4 regions of the Streptomyces sp. NPDC028635 genome follow, and region 4 is predicted to be linked to each of the others. Evidence: riboswitches for the same ligand, from Rfam matches in the RefSeq annotation. Region 4 holds a riboswitch; each other region holds the start of a gene.
What was found. A riboswitch is a leader RNA that binds a small molecule or an ion and turns the genes downstream of it on or off. The one in region 4 is predicted to bind cobalamin.

Region 1 (3,473 bases), on a different contig from region 4:
CGCAACACGCTGACCGTGCTGGAGCAGGCGGGGGCGCCGGAGATCCCGGTGGGGCGGGGTGCCGAGCGTCCGCTGGTCGAGCCGGCGCGGTCGGCGCGGCACGTCCACGGTCATGACGGCATGGGCGACCTGGGGCTGCCCGCGCCGAGGCGCCGGCCCGCCGACGTGGACGCGGTGACGCTGCTGCGCCGCGAGATCCTCGCGAGCGAGCGGCCGGTGACCCTGATCCCGACGGCGCCGCTGACGAACGTCGCACTGCTGCTGCGCACCCATCCCGAGGTGACCCGCAACATCGAGCGGATCGTCTTCATGGGCGGTGCGGTCGCCTCCGGCAACGCCACGCCGGTCGCGGAGTTCAACGTCTGGCACGACCCGGAGGCCGCGGCGATCCTGCTGACCGCGGGGGTGCCGATCACCATGTACGGGCTGGACGTGTTCATGCGGGTGGTCGTGCCGGGCACCGATGTGCACCGGATGCGGGCGAGCGGTGAGCCCGGCACCCGGCTGGCCGGTGAGCTGCTCGCCCACCGGCCCACCACCCAGGGCGGCGAGCCCGAGGCGGAGGAGGCGGGCGGCCTCGGTGACGCGGGCGCGGTGTGCGCGGTCGCCGATCCGGCGGGCCTGACGACGCGGCTGCTGCCGGTGGAGGTGTCGCTGGCCCCGGGCCCGGGCCGCGGGCAGACGATCGTCGACCGGCGCCCGCGCCCCGGCGAGTCCGAGATCCATGAGGGCGCCCGTGAACAGCCGCTGGTGGACGTGGCGTTGGAGGTCGACGTCGACCGCTATGTGAAGCTGTACCTGGAGACGGTCGAACGCTAGTCGGCCGAGGCCGTCCAGCGTTCCTCCACCCTGGCCAGCCTCCAGTACGTCAGGGCCGCCGCCCACACCAGGACGAACAGGCCGACGATGAGGTAGCCGACGTTGTCCAGGTCGATGCCGGCGATCCAGCCGGTGACGCCGTCGTCGAGACCGAACTTGTCGTGCAGGACGCCGACCAGCTCGATGGTGCCGATCACGAAGGCGACCGCGATGGACAGGCCGGTGATGGCGAGGTTGTAGAACACCTTGCGGACCGGGTTGGAGAACGCCCACTGGTAGGCGAAGTTCATGAACGTGCCGTCGAGGGTGTCGAACAGGCTCATCCCGGCGGCGAAGAGGAGGGGCAGGCAGAGGATCGCGTACCAGGGCAGGCCCGCCGCCGCGCCGGAGCCCGCCATCACCATCAGCGTGACCTCGGTGGCCGTGTCGAAGCCGAGGCCGAACAGGAAGCCGAGCGGGTACATCTGGCCGGGTCGGGAGACCGACTTGGTGAGGCGGCCCAGGATGCGGTTCATGAACCCGCGCGAGTCCAGGTGCGCCTCCAGCTCCCGCTCGTCGTACGTCCCCGCGCGCATCGCCCGGAACACCTTCAGGATGCCGAAGAGGGCGACCAGGTTGAGCGCGGCGATCAGATACAGGAACGTGCCGGAGATCGTCGTGCCGAGGAAGCCGAGCACCTGGTGGGTGGTCGAGCCCTCGTTCATCACCTTCCCGGCGAGGGAGGTGCCGCCCGCGATCAGCAGCGCCAGCAGGACGACGACGCTGGAGTGGCCGAGCGCGAACCAGAAACCGACGGAGACCGGGCGTTTGCCGTCGGCCATCAGCTTGCGGGTGGTGTTGTCGATGGCGGCGATGTGGTCGGCGTCGAAGGCGTGCCGTACGCCCAGGGTGTAGGCGGTGACGCCGAGGCCGATGCCGAAGGCCTTGGAGCCGACCTCGTAGTGGCCCGGCACCACGAGGAGGAAGAGGATCCCGAAGGCGGCGACGTGCAGGGCGGCGATGGCGGCCAGCAGTCCGGCGGTTTTGACGGTGTCCTCGCGGCGCCACTTGAAGGTGGCGTTCGCGGGCGTCGTCGGGGCAGGGTCGGGCAGGGTCATCCGGTTCACGCTCCAGCACCTCGTGGATCACTTCGTGAGCTGCCGTGGCCGGTCTCCTGGCTGACGGGGCTGGTGCGTCCGCCGTCCCTGCCTTCCCGGTCCTGAAGACCAGTGGCCCGGCGTGAACCGGACGGGACGAGAACTTCCCCGATCACAGTGGCGAGGGCCGCTCCGGTTTCTCACCGGCTTCCCGAACACCACGGCCCGCCCACGGTAGGGGTGCGGAGGGTCTCCTGCATAGCTGCACAGCTGAGCAGGTATCCAAGATCACAGAGCGGAGATCGCGGAGGGGGCGGGCCGCCCGGTCGTGCGGGCCCGTGGGCGGCGGGCCGACCGGGGGCGGGAGAATGCGGGCATGCACCTCGTGCCTGACGACCGCGCCGACCGCCGCACCATCGACGGTCACCGTGTCTGTGACGCCATCGCCGCCATCGGCGACGCCGCCCACGTGCGTGCCTGGGCCGACCGCTTCTCGCTGCTCGCCGACCCCAACCGGCTCGCTCTCCTGCTCGCCCTGCACCGCACCGGCCCGCTCGCGGTGTCCGACCTGGCCATCGCGACCGGCATGAACGACCCGGCCGTGTCGCAGGCCCTGCGGCTGCTGCGGGCGGCGGGCACGGTGGCGGGCGAGAAGCAGGGCCGGGTGGTCCGCTACCGGGTGGTCGACCCGGACGTACGGACACTGCTCGCGCGCTGCACCGCCGACGGCGCCTGACCCGGGCGGACGCGGACACGTTCCCCCGGGCGGCGAAGTGGACAGTCATCTCCCTGTCGTGCCCGAACCGGCGAACGGAGACCGCGTGCCCGATCTCTCCTCCCGCGACCCCGCCTGGTGGCGGCAGGCCGTCGTCTACCAGGTCTATCCCCGCAGCTTCGCCGACGCCGACGGCGACGGGCTCGGTGACCTGCGCGGCATCACCGGCCGCCTGACCCATCTGGCCGCGCTCGGCGCCGACGCGCTGTGGCTGAGCCCGTTCTACCCCTCCGAACTCGCCGACGGCGGCTACGACGTGGCCGACCACCGCGCCGTGGACCCGCGCCTGGGCACCCTGGACGACTTCGACGCCCTGGTCGCCGAGGCGCACCGGCTCGGCCTGAAGGTCGTCGTCGACATCGTCCCCAACCACACCTCGCACCGGCACGCCTGGTTCCAGGAGGCGCTGCGCGCCGGGCCCGGTTCGCGCGCCCGGGAGCGGTACGTCTTCCGCGAGGGGCGTGGCGCGGAGGGGGAGCTGCCGCCCTCGGACTGGCAGTCGGTGTTCGGCGGCAGCGCCTGGGAGCGGGTGCCGGACGGGCAGTGGTACCTGCATCTGTTCGCCCGTGAGCAGCCCGACCTGAACTGGGCCGACGACGAGGTCCGCGCCGACCTGCGGCGCACCCTGCGCTTCTGGGCCGACCGCGGCGTGGACGGTTTCCGGGTGGACGTCGCGCACGCCCTGGCCAAGGACCTGTCCGAGCCGCTGCGCGACCTCGGCGCGCCCGAACTGAGCGACGAGGCGGCCCTCACGGTGCTGCCCCCGGGCAGCCATCCCTTCTACGACCGCGACGAGGTGCACG
Region 2 (3,473 bases), on a different contig from region 4:
CTCCAGGCTGATGACGTCGGCGTCGAGGTCGTCGATGGCCTGGACGATGTCCCCGAACTCGGCGTAGCACATGTGGGTGTGGATCTGGGTGTCGGGCCGCACGCCACCGGTGCTCAGCCGGAACGCCTCGGTCGCCCAGGCCAGGTAGGCCGGGTGCTCCGCGGAGCGAAGCGGCAGGGTCTCGCGCAGGGCCGGTTCGTCCACCTGGATGACGGACGTGCCGGCCGCCTCGAGGTCGTTCACCTCGTCACGCAGGGCGAGGGCGACCTGGCGTGCCGTCTCGCCGAGCGGCTGATCGTCACGTACGAACGACCAGGCGAGCATGGTGACCGGGCCGGTGAGCATGCCCTTGACGGGGCGATCGCTCAGTGACTGCGCGTAGGACGTCCAGCGCACGGTCATCGGCTCGGGCCGGGAGATGTCGCCGGCGAGGATCGGCGGACGGACGTACCGGGTGCCGTAGGACTGGACCCAGCCGTGCTGCGTGGCCAAGTAGCCGGTGAGCTGTTCGGCGAAGTACTGCACCATGTCGTTGCGCTCGGGCTCGCCGTGCACCAGGACGTCGATGCCGGTCTTCTCCTGGAAGGAGATGACCTCCTGGATCTCGGCCTTGATGCGCTCCTCGTAATCGGCGGTGCCGATGCGGCCGGCGCGCAGGTCGGCGCGCGCGGTACGCAGTTCGCCGGTCTGCGGGAACGAGCCGATGGTGGTGGTCGGCAGCAGAGGCAGGCCGAGGTGCGCGCGCTGGGCGGCTCTCCGCTGGGGGTAGGGCTGGGACCGGCGGGTGTCGGCCTCGGTGACGGCGGCGGCGCGTGTGCGCACCATCGGGTCGTGGGTGATGGGGGAGCCGGTCCGGGAGGCCAGGTCGGCGCGGTTGGCGGCGAGTTCGGCGGCGATCGTGTCCGTGCCCTGGGCGAGGCCCTTGGCGAGGGTGACGACCTCGGCCGTCTTCTGCCTGGCGAAGGCGAGCCAGCGCAGGATCTGCGGTTCGATGTCGCGCTCGGCCGCCGCGTCCAGTGGCACGTGCAGGAGGGAGCAGGAGGCGGCCACATCGACCCGGTCGGCCAGCCCGAGCAGGGTGCCGAGGGTGGACAGGGACTTCTCCAGGTCGTTGACCCAGATGTTGCGGCCGTTGACGACACCGGCGACCAGCCGCTTGCCGGGCAGCCCGCCGACGGAGGCGAGAGCCTCCAGGTTCCCGGCCGCGGACTCGGTGAAGTCGATGGCGAGGCCCTCGACCGGCGCCTTGGCCAGCACCGGCAGGGCGTCGCCGAGCCGGTCGAAGTACGAGGCGACGAGCAGCTTGGGCCGGTCGGTGAGGGCGCCGAGGTCGCGGTAGGCGCGGGCGGCGGCGTTCAGTTCGGCCGGGGTGCGGTCCTGGACGAGGGCCGGCTCGTCCAGCTGGACCCACTCCGCGCCGGCCGCGCGCAGGTCGGCCAGAATCTCCGCGTAGGCCGGCAACAGCCGGTCCAGGAGGGTGAGCGGTGCGAAGTCCGCCGCCACGCCCGGCGCGGGCTTGGCGAGCAGCAGGTAGGTGACGGGGCCGACCAGGACGGGACGGGGAGTCAGACCCACGCCGAGGGCTTCTTTCAAGTCCGCGACCTGCTTGCCGGAGTCGGCGGTGAAGACGGTGCCGGGGCCCAGCTCGGGGACCAGATAGTGGTAGTTGGTGTCGAACCACTTGGTCATCTCCAAGGGCGCGGTGTCCCGGGTGCCGCGGGCCATGGCGAAGTAGCCGTCCAGCGCGTCGGCTTGGAGGGCGGCGCGGTGGCGGTCGGGGATCGCGCCGAGCGCGACCGTGGTGTCGAGGACGTGGTCGTAGTACGAGAAGTCCCCCGTCGGGACTTCGTGGATGCCGGCGTCGGCGAGCTGCCGCCAGTTCGTGCGACGCAGCTCGGCAGCGGTGGCCCGGAGGGCGTCGGCGCTGACACGACCCTTCCAGTAACCCTCGATCGCCTTCTTCAGTTCCCGGTTCGGGCCCTGGCGTGGGTAGCCGTACACGGTGGCCCGTGCTGCCGAGGCTGCGGACTTGGTGGTCACGGAGATCTCCTTCGCGAGATGAATCCCTGAGATCCCGGGTACGGGACGAGAGCGCGAAGGGGTGACGAACCGGACGGCACGAAGCGTGCGCGGCAAGGCACGGTCGTCCGCCTGGTATGTACGCCGACCCGCCCTCGAGGTCACCGGGATGTCCGCGCACGAGTGGTTCGCGCGCGGGCAGATGGCAGGTCTTCGGACTCGCGGGCACGTCTCGTCGTACGAGACACCTAATGGCCGTCGCTTCCCAGGCCCGGTACCTCGGACCCAGTGCGTATGACGGCGGTCGTTCCCGCTCACCGCTGCGGGGCAGTCCCGGATTCCCACCGGGTTCCCTCTTACGACGCATCCCGCCTGGCGGACGGGGCGAACCAGCTGCACCCGCCACCTTACGGGTTCTCCGTGCGGGAAGGCAGCGCGACCTCCGTCATTCGGCCATGGCGACGCGAACGCCGAACCGAGAACGCACGGCGGGAAACCCCGCACACGCGCTTCCCGCCCTTCCCCTGCAACGCCGCGCCGGACCGTCGACGCTGCGGTAACCCCTCAGTCCGATCGAACCAGGCCCTCGATCCTGGACGTAGCTGTTGCAGCGGCCGGTCTTCCGGTCGAGGAGCCCGACTCCACGGCTCTAGGCGGCGCCGGCGTCGTCACCCACCCCGTTGCGCGGGCCCTGTTCCATCACCTTCCGCAGCAAGGGTCGCTCGCACCCGTTGCTCCTCGCGAGCAGAGCCGACGTCCCGTTCCAAAGGTGTGCGGCTCACGGCTGTCGCGAGGTCCTCCAAGGCCCGTTTTTGTAGTTCCGCTTCGCGCCGCACGACCGGGCTGCCATGGTCCGCGGCGTCATCCCACGCGTGGAGCGCCTCTTCCACACGGCTCCAGTCCGGATTCCGGTGCTCGCGCACGGCGACTGCTGCCTTCGAGGTGTCCGTCTCCAGGGCCTGGGCGAATCGCTCCGCCTCGGGGAGGGAACGGCTGTCGGCCTGCGGGACGTGGCTCTCCATGAGCATCGCCGCCCGGCCGAACCCCTTGAGCGCCTCCTGCGCCTCCTGAGCCTCGCGCGACGTCAGGCCCCTGGGGCGGACCGGTTCCTGCCGTGCCCGGTCGTACGCCTCCTGCCACGCGGCACGTGCCTCCCTGCTCTCCAGCAGTGCCCGGCGCATGTCGGCGTGACGCTCCCGGGTCGGTTCGGCCAGGTCGCGGAGCACCGCGGCCGCGTAGCGGCCGTTGGCGGCGAGCCAGTCCGCGAGCCGGCCCGGCAGTCGAGGTGTCTCCCAGGCGGGGAACACCACGTACGCCAGCATGGCCAGGGCCCCGCCGAGCAGGGTGAGCACCACCCGCTCCAGGACTGTCTGCTCCCATGCCTCGCCGCCCATGCCGAGCAGGAAGACGACGTACGCGGCGGTGAAACACTGGGTATAGGCATAGCCGGTACG
Region 3 (3,473 bases), on a different contig from region 4:
CAACTGGTTCGTCAAGGACCTGCCGCTGCTGATCGCGTTCGGCGTGCTGGCGGCGTACACCTACTCGTCGGGTCTGCGGGCTCCCGCGCTGATCGCGTTCGTGAAGGACGCGCTGATCTACATCGTCATCGCGGTGGCGATCATCTACATCCCGATCAAGCTGGGCGGCTTCGACGACATCTTCGCCAAGGCGGGCCACGCGTTCAGCCAGGTCAACCCGACGACGCACAAGCCGCGCGGCGCGCTGGTCTCGGGTGAGGCCCAGCAGTGGACGTACGCCACCCTGGCGCTGGGCTCCGCGCTCGCGCTGTTCATGTACCCGCACTCGATCACCGCGACGCTGTCGTCCAAGAGCCGGGAGGTGATCCGGCGCAACACCACGATTCTGCCGCTGTACTCCCTGATGCTGGGCCTGCTCGCGCTGCTCGGTTTCATGGCGATCGCGGCCGGCGTCAAGGTGCAGAACGGCCAGCTGGCCATCCCGCAGCTGTTCGAGGACATGTTCCCGGACTGGTTCACGGGCATCGCGTTCGCGGCGATCGGCATCGGCGCACTGGTCCCCGCGGCCATCATGTCCATCGCGGCGGCGAACCTGTTCACGCGCAACATCTACAAGGACTTCATCAAGCCGGAGGCCACGCCGAAGCAGGAGGCCCAGGTCTCCAAGATCGTCTCCCTGCTGGTGAAGGTGGGCGCGCTGGTCTTCGTCCTCACCATGGACAAGACGGTCGCCATCAACTTCCAGCTGCTGGGCGGCATCTGGATCCTGCAGACCTTCCCGGCCCTGGTCGGCGGCCTGTTCACGCGCTGGTTCCACCGCTGGGCGCTGCTGGCGGGCTGGGCGGTCGGCATGGTCTACGGCACGCTCGTGGCCTACGGGGTGCCGTCGCCCACCAACCCGGGCCAGAAGCACTTCGGTGGCTCCGCGAAGGAGATTCCCGGCATCGGCGAGATCGGCTACATCGGCCTCACGGCGTTCGTGCTGAACGTCCTGGTGACCGTGGTCCTCACGCTCGTCCTGAAGGCCGTCAAGGCCCCCGAGGGCGTCGACGAGACCCGGCCGGAGGACTACACGGCGGACGCCGGCGACCCGGGCGTCCAGTCCGAACTCCCCCCGGCCACGGCGGGCGCCGGTCACTGAAACACGCCCCGTGGGCGCGTGAGCTGAGCGAGCAACCGCGGGGCTGCCCCGAGGCGGGCCGCCGGAGGCAGATGCCACGGCGGCCCGCTGTCGTGCGGGCTCCCTCCGCGGACGACAGGCCGGTGCCCCGTGCCCGCCGGGCCGGGGCCGTCGGCGGCCGCCGGGCCGGCGTCGTGCCGACCCGGCGGGCCGCGGACAGTTGACGCTATGAGATCAGCGCAACACAACATCTGGGGGTGACGCGACAGCCCGGCACTAGATGTATGCTCATGCTCGCTGTCGTCGCAGGGGAATCCGGTGCGAATCCGGAACTGTCCCGCAACGGTGTACATGCGTGCTTCGCGCACGCTGGTCCAGTCCGAGGACCTGCCGACAGTGCACCCGGCCACCCGGCCGGCGTGCCCTGACGTCCGGGCCTCGTGGAATGGGCCGGTGGACGCGACGCCGCGTGCGCTCGTGTGCTGCCCCCTGCCCTCGCCGAGGCCCCGTGCCGAGCGAGGGAGAGCCCCACGTGACCATCGCGCCAGCCGATCCGGCCTCAGCCACCCAGCGGGAGCAGGACGGTCCCGGTGCCGCGTTGCTGCGCATCCTGACCGAGCTGACCGCCGACCTCCCCGACGCCGACCCCGGCCGGGTCGCCGCCGCCGCGCTGCGCGGCCGCTCGGCGCACGCCGACGAGGCGGAGCTGCGGGAGCTGGCCACGGAGGCCGCCGCCGGGCTCATCTCCGAGGACCCCGCCTACTCGCGGCTGGCCGCCCGTCTGCTCACCCTGACCGTCCGCGCGGAGGCCGCCTCCCAGGGCGTCACCTCGTTCACGGAGTCGGTCGCCGTCGGGCACCGCGAGGGGCTCATCGCGGACCGGACCGCGGCGTTCGTACGGCTGCACGCCGAACGGCTCGACGCCCTCGTCGACACCGGAGCCGACGACCGCTTCGGCTACTTCGGCCTGCGCACCCTGCACAGCCGCTACCTCCTGCGCCACCCGATCACCCGCAAGGTGATCGAGACGCCCCAGCACTTCCTGCTGCGGGTGGCGAGCGGGCTCGCGGAGGACGACACCGTCCGCTCCGCCGACGAGGTCGCGGCGCTCTACGGGCTCATGAGCCGCCTCGACTACCTGCCCTCCTCCCCCACCCTCTTCAACTCCGGCACCCGCCACCCCCAGATGTCGTCCTGCTACCTGCTGGACTCCCCGCTGGACGAGCTGGACTCCATCTACGACCGCTACCACCAGGTCGCCCGGCTCTCCAAGCACGCCGGCGGCATCGGCCTGTCGTACTCCCGCATCCGCAGCCGCGGCTCCCTCATCCGTGGCACCAACGGGCACTCCAACGGCATCGTCCCGTTCCTGAAGACGCTGGATGCCTCGGTCGCCGCGGTGAACCAGGGCGGGCGGCGCAAGGGCGCGGCCGCGGTGTACCTGGAGACCTGGCACTCGGACATCGAGGAGTTCCTGGAGCTGCGGGACAACACCGGTGAGGACGCCCGCCGTACGCACAACCTGAACCTCGCGCACTGGATCCCGGACGAGTTCATGCGCCGGGTCGACGCGGACGCGCAGTGGTCGCTGTTCTCGCCGGCCGACGTGCCGGAGCTGGTCGACCTGTGGGGCGAGGAGTTCGACGCCGCGTACCGCAAGGCGGAGGACGCGGGGCTGGCGAAGAAGACGCTTCCGGCCCGTGAGCTGTACGGCCGCATGATGCGCACGCTGGCGCAGACCGGCAACGGCTGGATGACCTTCAAGGACGCCGCCAACCGCACCGCCAACCAGACCGCCCTGCCGGGCCACGTGGTCCACTCCTCCAACCTCTGCACGGAGATCCTGGAGGTCACCGACGACGGTGAGACGGCGGTGTGCAACCTCGGCTCCGTCAACCTCGGCGCCTTCGTGGCCGACGGGGACATCGACTGGGAGCGGCTGGACGCCACCGTCCGCACGGCCGTGACCTTCCTCGATCGCGTCGTGGACATCAACTTCTACCCGACCGAGCAGGCGGGCCGCTCCAACGCCAAGTGGCGCCCGGTCGGCCTGGGCGCGATGGGGCTGCAGGACGTCTTCTTCAAGCTGCGGCTGCCGTTCGACTCCGCCGAGGCCAAAGCGCTGTCCACCCGGATCGCCGAGCGCGTCATGCTCGCGGCGTACGAGGCCTCGGCCGACCTCGCCGAGCGCAACGGCCCGCTGCCGGCCTGGGAGAAGACCCGGACGGCACAGGGCGTCCTGCATCCCGACCACTACGACGTCGAGCTGACCTGGCCGGAGCGCTGGGCGGCACTGCGCCGCCGTATCGCCACGACCGGCATGCGCAACTCCCTGCTCCTCGCCATCGCGCCG
Region 4 (3,473 bases):
CGCGGTCCACGGCGACGTCCTCGTCACCAAGGTGCTGCTGCCCGCGGTCGCCGCCCCGGTCGTCGCCGGTGTCGCGGCGATGGCCGCGACCCGGCTGTCGTACACGCTCGGCAAGAAGGCCGACGGCAAGGCGGCCGACAAGGGCTTCCGGGCCGGCCAGATCGCCTCCGCGGGTCTGGTCTCCCTCGCCCACGGCACCAACGACGCGCAGAAGACGATGGGCATCATCACCCTCGCCCTGGTCGCCGGCGGCGCCATCGCGCCCGACTCCGACCCGCCCACCTGGGTGATCCTCTCCGCCGGCCTGGCCATCGCGCTCGGCACCTACATCGGCGGCTGGCGCATCATCCGCACCATGGGCACGGGCCTGACGGACATGCAGCCGCAGCAGGGCTTCGCCGCCCAGACCAGCGCGGCCACCGCCATCCTCGCCTCCTCCCACCTCGGCTTCTCGCTGTCCACCACGCACGTCGTCTCCGGCTCGGTGATGGGCGCGGGCCTGGGCCGCAAGGGCGGTGTGGTCCGCTGGTCGACGGCGACCCGCATGTTCATCGCCTGGGGCCTGACCCTGCCGGCCGCCGCGCTGGTCGGCGCGCTCGCCGAGTACGTCACCGGATTCGGCGCCTGGGGCACCGCGCTGGTCGCCGTCTTCCTGGTGTCCGCCAGCTTCGGCATCTGGAAGATCTCCCGCCGCGAGGTCGTCGACCACACCAACGTCAACGCCGTGGAGGAGGAGCCGGCCGGCGTGGTCACCACCGCGATCGCCGCGGTGACCCCGCCTCCGGCCGCCGGCCCGGCCGTCACAGACGACCTGATGGCCACCATCCCCGCTCCGGCCGCCGCGACGGCGGAGCAGCCGGCCACCGCGAACCCGGCCCCGGCCGTCTGACCGCCGCTTTCGGGTACGAAGGAAGAGAAGCAGCATGAAGATCGACTGGTCGGCCCTCGGCTCCGTCTTCGGTGTCAGCCTCGTGGTCACCGTGGGTCTGGTGGCCCTGTTCACCCTCGGCATCATGGGTCTGTCCCGCCGCGAGCGGGCCCAGGCCCAGGGCGGCTCGGCCGCCCTCGCGGTCACCGGCGCGTACGCCTGCTTCGCGGCGTGCGCGGCGGCGGTGGCGTACGGCATCAGCCTGATCGTCGCCTGACCCGGCCTCACCACTCAACGACGCGGGGTGCCCGAGCGGCACCCCGCGTTCCGTTGTGACCTGGCAGGTTCCCTCCGTGTGGGCCTGCCCACACTCCTCCGTCCCAGGTCAAGGGCAAGTTGACGGCCCTCGAACAGCCGTGGTGGACTGCCGGGGCCAAGTTGCGGCGGCAGGAGAGGAAGCCGGTGGAAGTCCGGCGCGGTCCCGCCACTGTCACCGGGGTTGAACGACCCCGGGAGCCAGGAACTCTCACCGCCGATCTCCTTCGAACCAGGGCGCGGACACCCTGAGTGAGGACATGACGCCATGTGCGGCTGCCGGTTGAGGACCAGGCCCATCAGCGACGTTCCAGCCGACCCCACGGCCGGCTGAGCCCCGTGCGAGCCGAACGCGTCTTCGCGTACGGCGCCGCCGCCGGCCTCCTCGGCGACCTCCTCCTCGGTGATCCGCGCCGCGGTCACCCGGTCGCCGTGTTCGGCCGCGCCGCGGGCGCCGTCGAGCGCACCCTGTGGCGCGACCACCGCGGCTGGGGCGCCCTGCACACCGCTGTCTGCGCCGGCGGCGCCGTCGCCCTCGGGGCCGTCGCCGCCCGCTGCGTACGCCGCTCCCCCGCCGCCTCCCTCGCCCTCACGGCCGCCGCCACCTGGTCCGTCGTCGGGGGGACTTCGCTGGCGCGCGAGGCCGGCGCCATCGGACGCGCTCTGGAGGCCGGTGACGTGGAGGCGGCGCGGGCCCGGCTGCCCCATCTGTGCGGCCGGGACCCGCAGGCGCTGGACGCCGACGGGATCGCCCGGGCCGTGGTCGAGTCGGTCGCCGAGAACACCTCCGACGCCGTCGTGGGCGCCCTGGTGTGGGGCGCCGTCGGCGGGGTGCCGGGGCTGCTCGGGTTCCGGGCGGTCAACACCCTGGACGCGATGGTCGGTCACAGGTCGCCGCGGCTGCGGCGCTTCGGCTGGGCCTCCGCCCGCCTCGACGACGTGGCCGGCTGGCCGGGAGCCCGGCTGACCGCCGTCCTCGCCGTGCTCACCGGCCCGGACCGGCGCGGTGCCGTGCGCGCCTGGCGGGCGGACGCGGCGAAGCACCCCAGCCCCAACGCGGGCCCCGTGGAGGCCTCCTTCGCGGGCGCGCTCGGCGTGCGGCTGGGCGGCACCCTGTCGTACGGCGGACGGGTCGAGCACCGGCCCGTGCTGAACGGGCGGGGACGCGCCGTCACCCCCCACGACATCCGCCGGGCGGTACGGCTGTCCCGGCGCGTGAGCTGGCTTGCGCTCGGCGTGTGCGCGGGCGCACGCCTCATCGGGAAGGGGCGTGATCGATGAACGGCGGTCTCCTCGTCGCCGGCACCACCTCCGACGCCGGGAAAAGCGTCGTGACCGCCGGCATCTGCCGGTGGCTGGTGCGGCAGGGCGTGAAAGTGGCGCCGTTCAAGGCGCAGAACATGTCCCTCAACTCCTTCGTCACCCGCGAGGGCGCCGAGATCGGGCGGGCGCAGGCCATGCAGGCCCAGGCCTGCCGGATCGAGCCGACCGCGCTGATGAACCCGGTGCTGCTCAAGCCCGGTGGTGAACAGAGCAGCCAGGTGGTGCTGCTGGGCAAGCCGGTGGGCGAGCTGAGCGCGCGCGGCTACCACGGCGGGCGCCAGCAGAAGCTGCTCGGCACGGTCCTGGAGTGCCTGGCCGAGTTGCGGGGCACGTATGACGCGGTGATCTGCGAGGGGGCGGGCTCGCCGGCCGAGATCAATCTGCGCCGGACCGACATCGTGAACATGGGCATCGCGCGGGGTGCGCGGCTGCCCGTGCTCGTCGTCGGCGACATCGACCGCGGGGGCGTCTTCGCGTCCTTCTTCGGCACCGTCGCCCTGCTCTCGCCCGAGGACCAGGAACTGGTCGCCGGGTTCCTGGTGAACAAGTTCCGCGGTGACGTCTCCCTGCTGGAGCCGGGCCTGGACATGCTGCACGGCCTGACGGGCCGCCACACCTTCGGCGTGCTGCCCTTCCGGCACGGGCTCGGCATCGACGAGGAGGACGGCCTGCGGGTCTCCCTGCGCGGCACCGTCCGCGAGTCGTCCGTCTCCCCGCCCGTGGGCGAGGACGTGCTGCGGGTCGCCGTCTGCGCGATCCCCCTGATGTCCAACTTCACCGACGTGGACGCGCTGGCCGCCGAACCGGGCGTGGTCGTGCGGTTCGTGGACCGTCCGGAGGAGCTGGCCGACGCGGACCTCGTGGTGATCCCGGGCACGCGCGGGACCGTCCGGGCTCTTCAGTGGCTGCGGGAGCGGGGACTCGCCGACGCCTTGGTGCGCAGGGCCGCCGAAGGCCGTCCGGTCCT

Region 1: linked by a shared signal. The riboswitch ahead of AB0E88_RS25995 (HoxN/HupN/NixA family nickel/cobalt transporter) and the one ahead of AB0E88_RS28895 (cobalamin biosynthesis protein) in region 4 are both predicted to bind cobalamin.
Region 2: linked by a shared signal. The riboswitch ahead of metE (5-methyltetrahydropteroyltriglutamate--homocysteine S-methyltransferase) and the one ahead of AB0E88_RS28895 (cobalamin biosynthesis protein) in region 4 are both predicted to bind cobalamin.
Region 3: linked by a shared signal. The riboswitch ahead of AB0E88_RS17665 (ribonucleoside-diphosphate reductase subunit alpha) and the one ahead of AB0E88_RS28895 (cobalamin biosynthesis protein) in region 4 are both predicted to bind cobalamin.

Annotation. Positions count from the first base shown of each region.
Region 1 is NZ_JBEZWX010000028.1:85,370-88,842, reverse strand. It holds gene AB0E88_RS26000 (nucleoside hydrolase) at 1-819, shown strand, start outside; gene AB0E88_RS25995 (HoxN/HupN/NixA family nickel/cobalt transporter) at 816-1,916, opposite strand; cobalamin riboswitch at 1,945-2,133, opposite strand; gene AB0E88_RS25990 (metalloregulator ArsR/SmtB family transcription factor) at 2,272-2,631, shown strand; gene AB0E88_RS25985 (glycoside hydrolase family 13 protein) at 2,717-3,473, shown strand, end outside.
Region 2 is NZ_JBEZWX010000031.1:7,974-11,446, forward strand. It holds gene metE (5-methyltetrahydropteroyltriglutamate--homocysteine S-methyltransferase) at 1-2,040, opposite strand, end outside; cobalamin riboswitch at 2,206-2,428, opposite strand; gene AB0E88_RS26810 (FUSC family protein) at 2,688-3,473, opposite strand, start outside.
Region 3 is NZ_JBEZWX010000014.1:68,331-71,803, forward strand. It holds gene mctP (monocarboxylate uptake permease MctP) at 1-1,141, shown strand, start outside; cobalamin riboswitch at 1,398-1,530, shown strand; gene AB0E88_RS17665 (ribonucleoside-diphosphate reductase subunit alpha) at 1,653-3,473, shown strand, end outside.
Region 4 is NZ_JBEZWX010000036.1:61,026-64,498, reverse strand. It holds gene AB0E88_RS28905 (inorganic phosphate transporter) at 1-889, shown strand, start outside; gene AB0E88_RS28900 (hypothetical protein) at 924-1,145, shown strand; cobalamin riboswitch at 1,280-1,417, shown strand; gene AB0E88_RS28895 (cobalamin biosynthesis protein) at 1,523-2,464, shown strand; gene AB0E88_RS28890 (cobyric acid synthase) at 2,461-3,473, shown strand, end outside.